2 regions of the Paenibacillus sp. JNUCC 35 genome follow, and region 2 is predicted to be linked to the other one. Evidence: riboswitches for the same ligand, from Rfam matches in the RefSeq annotation. Region 2 holds a riboswitch; the other holds the start of a gene.

Region 1 (4,209 bases), 2.6 Mb from region 2:
AGCTCCCACTTCTCGAGAAAAGCTTCCAGCCAGCCCGGTCGGTCAAGCCTGTCCTCGCTCCGCCCCGTTCCCCGCCAGTCGTACCACTGGCTGTTCATAAACTCTAAAGCCGAATTTTCCAAAACAACCTCCGAATAAAGATTGAGTCTTCTTCCAATTGATGTTAAAATTCAAAATGTAACCACCATAAACAAAATAGATAGTTACAATGAATCTGTGCGAATGGTCTGCACATCGGGCAGTCTTATCGCACAACCTATCCACACATGATGACATCGCCTTTCTAATTTTACACCATTCTTAATTTAGGAGGAAATCAAATGAACGGATTGGATCTTCTCAAACGAGGCTGGGAACACGCTTACGGAACGGAAGACTGGTATGCCCCTCTGAAAGACGCCGTCAGCGGGATAAGCGCGGAGCAGGCTTCCTGGCGGCCGCCGGGTAAAGCGGGCAATACCATCTGGGAGACAGTCAACCATCTGGTCTACTACAAGCAGCGGCTGCTGGAGCATCTCCAGGGCGAAGAACCGGACCACTGGGCCCAAAACAACGACGACACATTCAAAACGCCCGATACGCACGGTTCCGAAGAAGCGTGGCAGCGGACGCTTCGTGAGCTCGACGCCGTTCATACCCGCATCGGCAGCCTTCTGGACACCAAATCCGATCCGGACATGGACGCTCTATACCGTGATTGTCCGATCGGTTTCCGCATCGCCAGCATCATCCAGCACGACGCTTTTCATACCGGCGAGATCGTGCTGATCCGCAAGCTTCAAGGCTCCTGGCCGTCGACTCGCCGCTACGAATAAAGGCGCGGGCCCGTTAAACCAGCAAAAAAGCCGTCTGAAACTCTTCTTTTCAGAAGAAGCTCAGACGGCTTTTTGTATCATCGCCGGAACGGTACATCTTGCTGTCCATGATCGGAAAGCTCTGCCGCTCCGAGCGGCTTCTCAAATCCGCTCTCTTACTTGTACCAAAGCATCCCGTTTTATTTCTTCCGATTCTCTCATCAGAAGTGTTCCTTTGTCTCTGTACTCTTTCCGGTTGTCGGCGGACATGGCATTCAAGTTGATTTCCACCGTGATCCAGGCAGATTGTACCGCGGCTTCCAGCATCAGAACGGCAATTCCCAGATCGGACACCACATTCTTGTTGACTTCCGGGACCAGGACCGCCAGCCGCCGCATGACCCCGAGGCACGCCTCCATCAGTTCCAGCGGCACATCCGCCGCATGAGCGGAGGCTTCCCGGATAGCGAGACTCCGGGCTTCTTTCTCCGCGGGAGTGGAAGCCGGCAGCTTCAGCGCCTTCATGAACCGGCTGAATGAAGCCATATCTTTTTCCTGCAAGGATTCGAACCGCACGATGGCCTGCCGAAAAAGATCCGTATTCTCGAGCATCGCGGCTTCTTGCTCTTTAAACTTGGCGCCCGTGGTCAAGCAGGCGGTCATCGACCCCATGGACGCTCCGAGGGCTGCGGCCAAAGCGGCAATGCTGCCTCCGCCGGGCACCGGAGAGCCCGAAGAAGCCTCGGCCAGAAATTCGCGAATCGACTGATCGTACACCCTCATTTGTACGCTCCCTCCCCGATCTGCATTCCGACCGCTTTTAATTTTCAAACAAGATGAGCGTCGTTAACGTCCCTACGCCTCTCGGCACCGGCGTCATCGCCTTTACCCGCTGCAGAGCATCCGGACTTACATCCCCCGTTAATCCCGTGTCCGTTTCGTTGATGCCTGCATCGACAATAACCAGATCCGGATGCACCATATCCGCGGTAACCATCCCCGCCCTTCCGGCCGCTGTAATGAGGATGTCCGCACCGGCAATATGACGCGCGAGATTCTCCGTGTGCGAATGGCATACCGTAAGGGTCGCGTGCTCCCGCAGCAGCATAGGCATCAAAGGCCTGCCGACGGTCTCGCCTCTCCCGACGAGCACCACATGCCGCCCTTTCAGTCCGAATCCGAATTCCTGCAGAATGCGGATACAGGACTGGGGCGTTGCCGGGTACAGCCCTTTTGTGCCGAGGAAACAGGCAAGTTTACTGCCGGGCGTAATCCCGTCCACATCCTTGTCGGGGCGGATAAGCTCGAAAGCTTCGGACGGGTTCAAATGCCGGGGCAGCGGAAGCTCCAGCATGATTCCGTGCACGCTTTTGTCATCGTTCAGCTCTCCAAGATGTCCGAGCAATTCCGACTGCGTAATAGCCGGATCGAATTCCATCAGACGGTAGCCGATACCGAGTTTTTGCGCCGTCTTTTCCTTGGCTCTGGCGTAGTATTCGGAAGCCGGATCCCCTTTTAGGAGTACAACCGCCAGGGAAGGTTCTATTCCCCGCTTTTTCCACGCGTCCGTTTCTATTCGGATCGAGTCCCTTAACCGACCGGCAAGATCTGCCGTTTTCATTAACATTCCCATGTTTTCCGCCCCCCGATTTATTGGTTTCCTACAAAAAGAAAACAAAAAAAGTATCCGCAGACCGCGGTTTTCCGCTATCTGCAAATACTTTCGCCCAGGCGTACGGCTATATTTCCCGTGTGCTCCCCCGTGGTTCCCCACGTTCCGCCAGTTACACACTCTTCCAGTGGCCTCATTTTAGCACAGCGGGCGTTTTACGGTAAAGTGCCGGAGAAGCATTTTTTTCAAGACCGTTTGGCACACCGCCTCACTTACAAAGTTTGTACGTTTCCCGGCTTTCTGCTGCCGCGTTCTTTCAGCATCGTTCTCGTGATAAGCAGCATGGAGACGACAATGAGCGTAGCGGGGATGTAAAAGATGGACGGCGTGATGCCATCAATCAGCAGCGGCAGGAAATAGCCGACCAGAGAAGCCATTTGGGTAATCACGACATACAGGCTGGCTCCGAACCCGGTTTTGTGCAAAAACATCCGCTGGACGTAGCCCATTGCCACCCCGAGCAGCACGGCCACGTAAAACGAATACAGCGGCTGCATAGCGAAAAAGAACGGCAGGTAATCGACATTGGCGTACACCAGATAGACGATCAGCGCGAACAGGCCGGCGAATAGAATGACCGGCTTGAAGCCGTATTTCAGCGCCCAATAGCCCGCAACCGTCATAAACAACAGTTCGAACACCGCCTGTGCGCTCCAGATGTAAGACATCAGCTCCGGGTTGCCGAACTTCTCGTTCACGACAAGGGGAAGATACAGGCCCCGAATCGCATCGGCGCACGACAGCATAAGCAGCGCGGCCAGCATAGCCAGCGAGAAGGGCTCGCCGCTCTTCTTAAGGACCGCTTTGGAAGGCGCTTCCACCGTTTCCCGGTAAAACAACAGAAGGACGAAGAGTGCCGTGTACCCCGCAAGATTGCCCCAGAGCACCCCGTAGAAGGTGAACCATAAATAAATGTTCGCCCCCAGCAGCAGTCCCGCAAAAAAACCCACGCTGAAAGACGCGCGCAGCCAGAGCTGCGAAATCTCCACGATGTCCGGCGCCAGCTTCGAGAAATGGTTCCGGGCCATGGCAAACATCTGCCCCATAACCATCCCGGACGGGGCCGATGCGATCGACATGCCCACCAGCGCGGATACGTACCCGTCGGCTCGCATATAGATCAGCAGCCCGGCCGCACACACCACAGAAGCCGCCATGGGGATGATTTTCTTCCGCGGAATCTTATCGCTCAGAATGCCGACGCTGATCGTGAAAATCATATTGAGCACAAGCGAAATGGCAAAAATCGACGCGATCTCGCCTTTCCCGAGTCCGATCCCTTCTTTTAAGTAAATGGCGTTCATGGGCGCCAAAATTCCGACGCCGATTCCGTACAAAATCATCGCCAGGACCAGAATCCATGCTTTTTTGACGGAAATAAACAATTTGATGTCTGCCGCAACACTCATAACCGGCTCACTCCCTTCCTCTTCCGCATTTGTATACATCTAATTCGTTCCATTCGACAATTTCCCTTTTAATTCTAATTTATTTTCCAATTTACGATCTTTACAAAAAAATATCCAAATTTTCTGGATATTATGGAGGAGATGTTTTACTATTTAAACCATTTTATGTATATAAATAGTTCTAAAGACCTACTTCCATTGCTTCTGCCTTATACTATAATATGGATATGAGGAGGTGAAATGATTCATTTAGACATAAATTGACAGGAGGTAGATGCTAAACTTTTTGACAGGCAGGAATTAAAGCTCATTTGCTGCTCTCGGTAGATAGCCA
Region 2 (4,209 bases):
CGATGATGTGCATCAGAGGTCCGCCTTGGGAACCCGGGAATACGGCTTTGTCGATTGCGGCAGCCCATGGCTTGCGGCACAGAATCAAACCGCCGCGCGGTCCGCGAAGCGTTTTGTGAGTCGTTGTCGTGACAAAATGGGCATGCGGAACCGGGTTCGGATGCAGACCTGCCGCAACAAGACCCGCGATGTGAGCCATGTCAACCATAAACAGGGCGCCGACTTCGTCCGCGATTTGGCCCAGTTTTTCGAAATCGATGATGCGCGGGTAAGCACTTGCCCCTGCAACGATCATGCGAGGTCTGTGTTTGAACGCGGCTTTGCGGACATCGTCGTAATCGATGCGGGAATCCTGTTCGCTAACGCCGTAAGCTACGAAATTATAGAGGATACCGGACGCGTTGACGGGGCTCCCGTGTGTCAAGTGTCCGCCATGCGCCAGGTTCATACCCAGGACTGTGTCGCCCGGCTTCAGCGCGGCCAGATAAACGGCCATATTCGCTTGAGCACCGGAGTGAGGCTGTACATTGGCATGCTCGGCCCCGAAAAGTTCCTTCGCACGGTCGCGCGCGATATCTTCGACGATATCCACGTACTCGCAGCCGCCGTAATAACGCTTGGACGGGTAGCCTTCCGCGTATTTGTTCGTCAGCACGGTGCCCATAGCTTCAAGGACCGCCTGGCTTACAAAGTTTTCGGAAGCGATCAGTTCGATTTTGTCGCGTTGACGGCCAAGCTCCAGGTTCATAGCCTCAACGATTTTCGGGTCCTGTTTACGCAAAAATTCTACCATCTATAACAACCTCCCATGGATTTTAAAATCACAATCAGTTTCACTTTGTACAAGCCGGATAAACAGGAAAAAAGATCCCCCGTTTATCACGGCTCCAGATGCATTATTCGCAGGCGCCGCTGTCTGCCCCACTTCCCGGACTTGTCCGGGCAGGAGCAACAGCGCCGGCGAATACGGGAATACCCTCGCTCTCCGGGACAGCCTCGTACACCGCCCGTTGTCCGCCAATCAGCTTCGGACGCGTATACGCCATCGTCACGTGCGCCTCACCCACCCGTTTCACGGGCGGGCGCACAGGGACGGCCACCCGGCGGAGGTGCATGCCAATCAGCGTGTCGCCGATGTCGATGCCCGCATGGGCGGCGATCTCTTCCACGACGCATGCGCGCTCCAGGTGCCGGTAAGCATGGGCGGCCATCGAGCCGCCCGCCTTGGGCACCGGCACTACATTCACCGGCTCCAGCCGGGAGTCTTGCTCCAGCAGCGCTTCTTCGACGACAAGCGCGCGGTTTAAATGCTCGCAGCACTGGAAGGCGAGCCGCAGCCCGTGTTCTTCCGCCACCCGGACAGCGGCGGCGAAAATGCGCTCGGCCGCTTCCGGCGTACCGGACGTGCCGATTCTCTGGCCCCGGACCTCGCTGGTCGAGGTACCGAACACGACGATCTGGCCGCGCCTTAAGCCGCCGGCTTCAATCAGTGCCCGGAAATTGGCCTCGACCGCAGGCCCTATTCCGTCCAGCCAGACTTTCTCGCCGTCATTCATACGATCACCTCCATTTAAAATAGAGCTCCTTACGGATGAATCGTATTCTTCTCTTCCAAAAGCTTCACTTTGTTCAGGCGGTTCTCATGACGTTCGCCGTGCGAAAACTCGGTCTCAATCCAGATCTTGACGATTTCCTGCGCCACGCCGGGTCCGATTACGCGTTCTCCCATAGCAAGCACATTCGTGTCGTTGTGCTCCCGGGTTGCTTTCGCGGAGAACATATCGTGCACTAGCGCGCAGCGGATGCCCGGCATTTTGTTGGCGGCAATGGTCATGCCGATGCCTGTACCGCAAATCAGAATACCTTTGTCCGCCTGCCCGTTAAGCACCATATCGCAAACCGGAACGGCGTAGTCCGGATAGTCGACCGATTGTTCACAGTTGCAGCCGACATCCTTCACTTCATGACCTAACGATTCCAGGTAAGGAACGATAACATCTTTAAGCCGGTATCCGGCGTGATCGGCGCCAATTGCAATTTTCATTGAAAAGCCCTCCTCGAGTGGGAATAAACTGCGTTTGGCTCTATTATAACCCAAACCGATCAGCCGGAGAAAAAAACCGGCAAATTCCGACTTAACCTGCACCTGTGTAATCGTTAAGAGACAATGAAAAAAAGAGCATGACACGCGTAAATACGCATGTACTGCTCTTTTGCCCAGGCGACCGGCCGTATACCCCGATGCTCCACTGTGGTTACACCCACTCGTCGCCAGTTACATCGGGTCTTCTTTTATGCCCCTATCTTACCGTATTCCCGCAAAACTGTAAAGCCGCTAAAAAATGAAGATTTTGTTAGGCCGGGCAGAAAGATAATGCGACCGTTTGACGCTCATCGGCTTTCCTTTAGCTTTTGAACCAGTTTAACGAGCGCTTCTTCGATTTCTTCCGCCGTATGGCGGTAAAGCTCCAACGAACCGCCGTAAGGATCGGAAATATCGTAATCCGGGAGTTGTTTTTCCAAGTGGATGAGCCGCGTCCGCTCTTCTATCGTGATTTCTTCGGAAAGGGCATGCTTAACCTGCACTTCGGCAATCAGCTTCTCCCATTCCGCGGCAGCCGTGACAACCTTGGGATCGTCTTCTACAAATTCTTTCAGTGTATGTGTTTTATCCGCCGCCTGCGGGAACCGCTGAATAACGGCGCGTTTATGATCTTGTGTCATCGTTAAGATGAGATCGGCCCAATCCACGTCTGCGGATCTGAGAAGACTGGAGCTGATAGAAGCTTCACAGCCTTTTTCACGCAAAACGGAGGAAGATTGCCGGGAAATCGGACTGCCGTCGGAAGCAAAAACCCCTGCAGAACGGATATGGACTTCCAGGTTATCCTGCCGGGCCATATGGCGCAGAATCCCTTCAGCCAGCGGGCTGCGGCATGTATTTCCGGTACAGACAAAAAGAATCTGTTTCATGTTTCGTCTACCTCCTTACAGAGTATTCCAACGGGTTATTCCGCTCTCTATATATTGTACCGTTTTTTTGAAATCAGGGACACTTTACAGCAGAAATTTCAGACCGAACAGCAGCAAAATCACACCGCCCAGCGCTTCTCCGTATTCACCGATCCAGCTTCCCACATGACGCCCGAGCATAAGCCCCAGAATCGACATGCCTCCGCCCAGCAATCCGAAAAGCAGCACCGTCAAAACCACATCCGTTGCGAAAATCCCCAGCGAAACGCCGACAGAAAAGGAATCCACGCTCACGCTTAACGCAAACAGGACCATTCCCCAGAAGGTGCGATGATCGAATGCATTGGAATCTTCTCCACGGAACGAGCTGTAAATCATATGGGATCCTAACAAAATGAGCAGACCGCCCCCGGCCGCCACGGCAACTTGTCCGAGTAAAGAGCCGAGATAATGTCCCGCATACATGCCGAGCAGCGGCATGAGGATATGAAAGAGACCGATCACGATGCTGATTTTAAGAATATGCAGCAGGCGTATACCCCTCATTCCGATTCCAATCCCTAAAGAAAACGCGTCAAAACCAAGCGCAATAGCCATGATGAAGATCGTCACCAGTTGGCCCCATACGAAAGGTGACACGCCCGCCAGTGCCGCCATTGGTATTTCCCCCTGTCCACTTTTTCTCTCTCAAGATATGCGGACAAACCGGGAAACATGCTATGGACTTGTACCTGTCTGCATAACCGGTACAGGCGGCTGCTTTTCGGAACGGAAAAGAATAAAGACGTTCCGGGGGATCTGCAACTGCCCGAAGCTTAGCCGCTGACGGCAGTTACTTTATACGAACCGGAGAGCTTAAGGCCGTTCTAAGGGCACCGGGTTTCCCCTTGTATGTTTAAACCCGGATGACTTCCTGACCCGCCGCTTTCAGCAGACGGTTCATGACGGCACGGCCTATTCCCGTGTCCGGGCAGCCTTCCGCGAGAATATACGTCACTCCCTCGCGGTCGAACTGCCGGAGCGCGGCATACAGCCCGCGCGCGATCGTCTCCGGCTCGGCTAGACGGCCGGAGGAGATTACGGCGTCCGCGTGATGCAGACCGCGGCGCTCGTCATAGGTGAGCACGCCCGTGCGCTCACCGCGGGCCTTGGCGGCGTCCAGGTCGCGCCGCATCCACTCGGCGACGGCCTCCGGATCGTCGCCCAGCACCACGCGCATGCTCCCCTTCGGGGCAT

Evidence for each region. A riboswitch is a leader RNA that binds a small molecule or an ion and turns the genes downstream of it on or off. The one in region 2 is predicted to bind ZMP and ZTP.
Region 1: linked by a shared signal. The riboswitch ahead of AC2TF6_RS11825 (bifunctional 5,10-methylenetetrahydrofolate dehydrogenase/5,10-methenyltetrahydrofolate cyclohydrolase) and the one ahead of rpiB (ribose 5-phosphate isomerase B) in region 2 are both predicted to bind ZMP and ZTP.

What each region holds. Positions count from the first base shown of each region.
Region 1 covers NZ_CM177771.1:2,546,097-2,550,305, reverse strand. Annotated here, with positions in the region: gene AC2TF6_RS11840 (CGNR zinc finger domain-containing protein) at 1-122, opposite strand, end outside; gene AC2TF6_RS11835 (DinB family protein) at 321-815, shown strand; gene AC2TF6_RS11830 (cyclodeaminase/cyclohydrolase family protein) at 957-1,577, opposite strand; gene AC2TF6_RS11825 (bifunctional 5,10-methylenetetrahydrofolate dehydrogenase/5,10-methenyltetrahydrofolate cyclohydrolase) at 1,615-2,427, opposite strand; ZMP/ZTP riboswitch at 2,513-2,592, opposite strand; gene AC2TF6_RS11820 (MFS transporter) at 2,679-3,875, opposite strand.
Region 2 covers NZ_CM177771.1:6,192,791-6,196,999, forward strand. Annotated here, with positions in the region: gene glyA (serine hydroxymethyltransferase) at 1-793, opposite strand, end outside; gene AC2TF6_RS28040 (TIGR01440 family protein) at 897-1,556, opposite strand; gene rpiB (ribose 5-phosphate isomerase B) at 1,586-2,044, opposite strand; ZMP/ZTP riboswitch at 2,209-2,289, opposite strand; gene AC2TF6_RS28050 (low molecular weight protein arginine phosphatase) at 2,392-2,973, opposite strand; gene AC2TF6_RS28055 (manganese efflux pump MntP) at 3,058-3,630, opposite strand; gene AC2TF6_RS28060 (L-threonylcarbamoyladenylate synthase) at 3,869-4,209, opposite strand, start outside.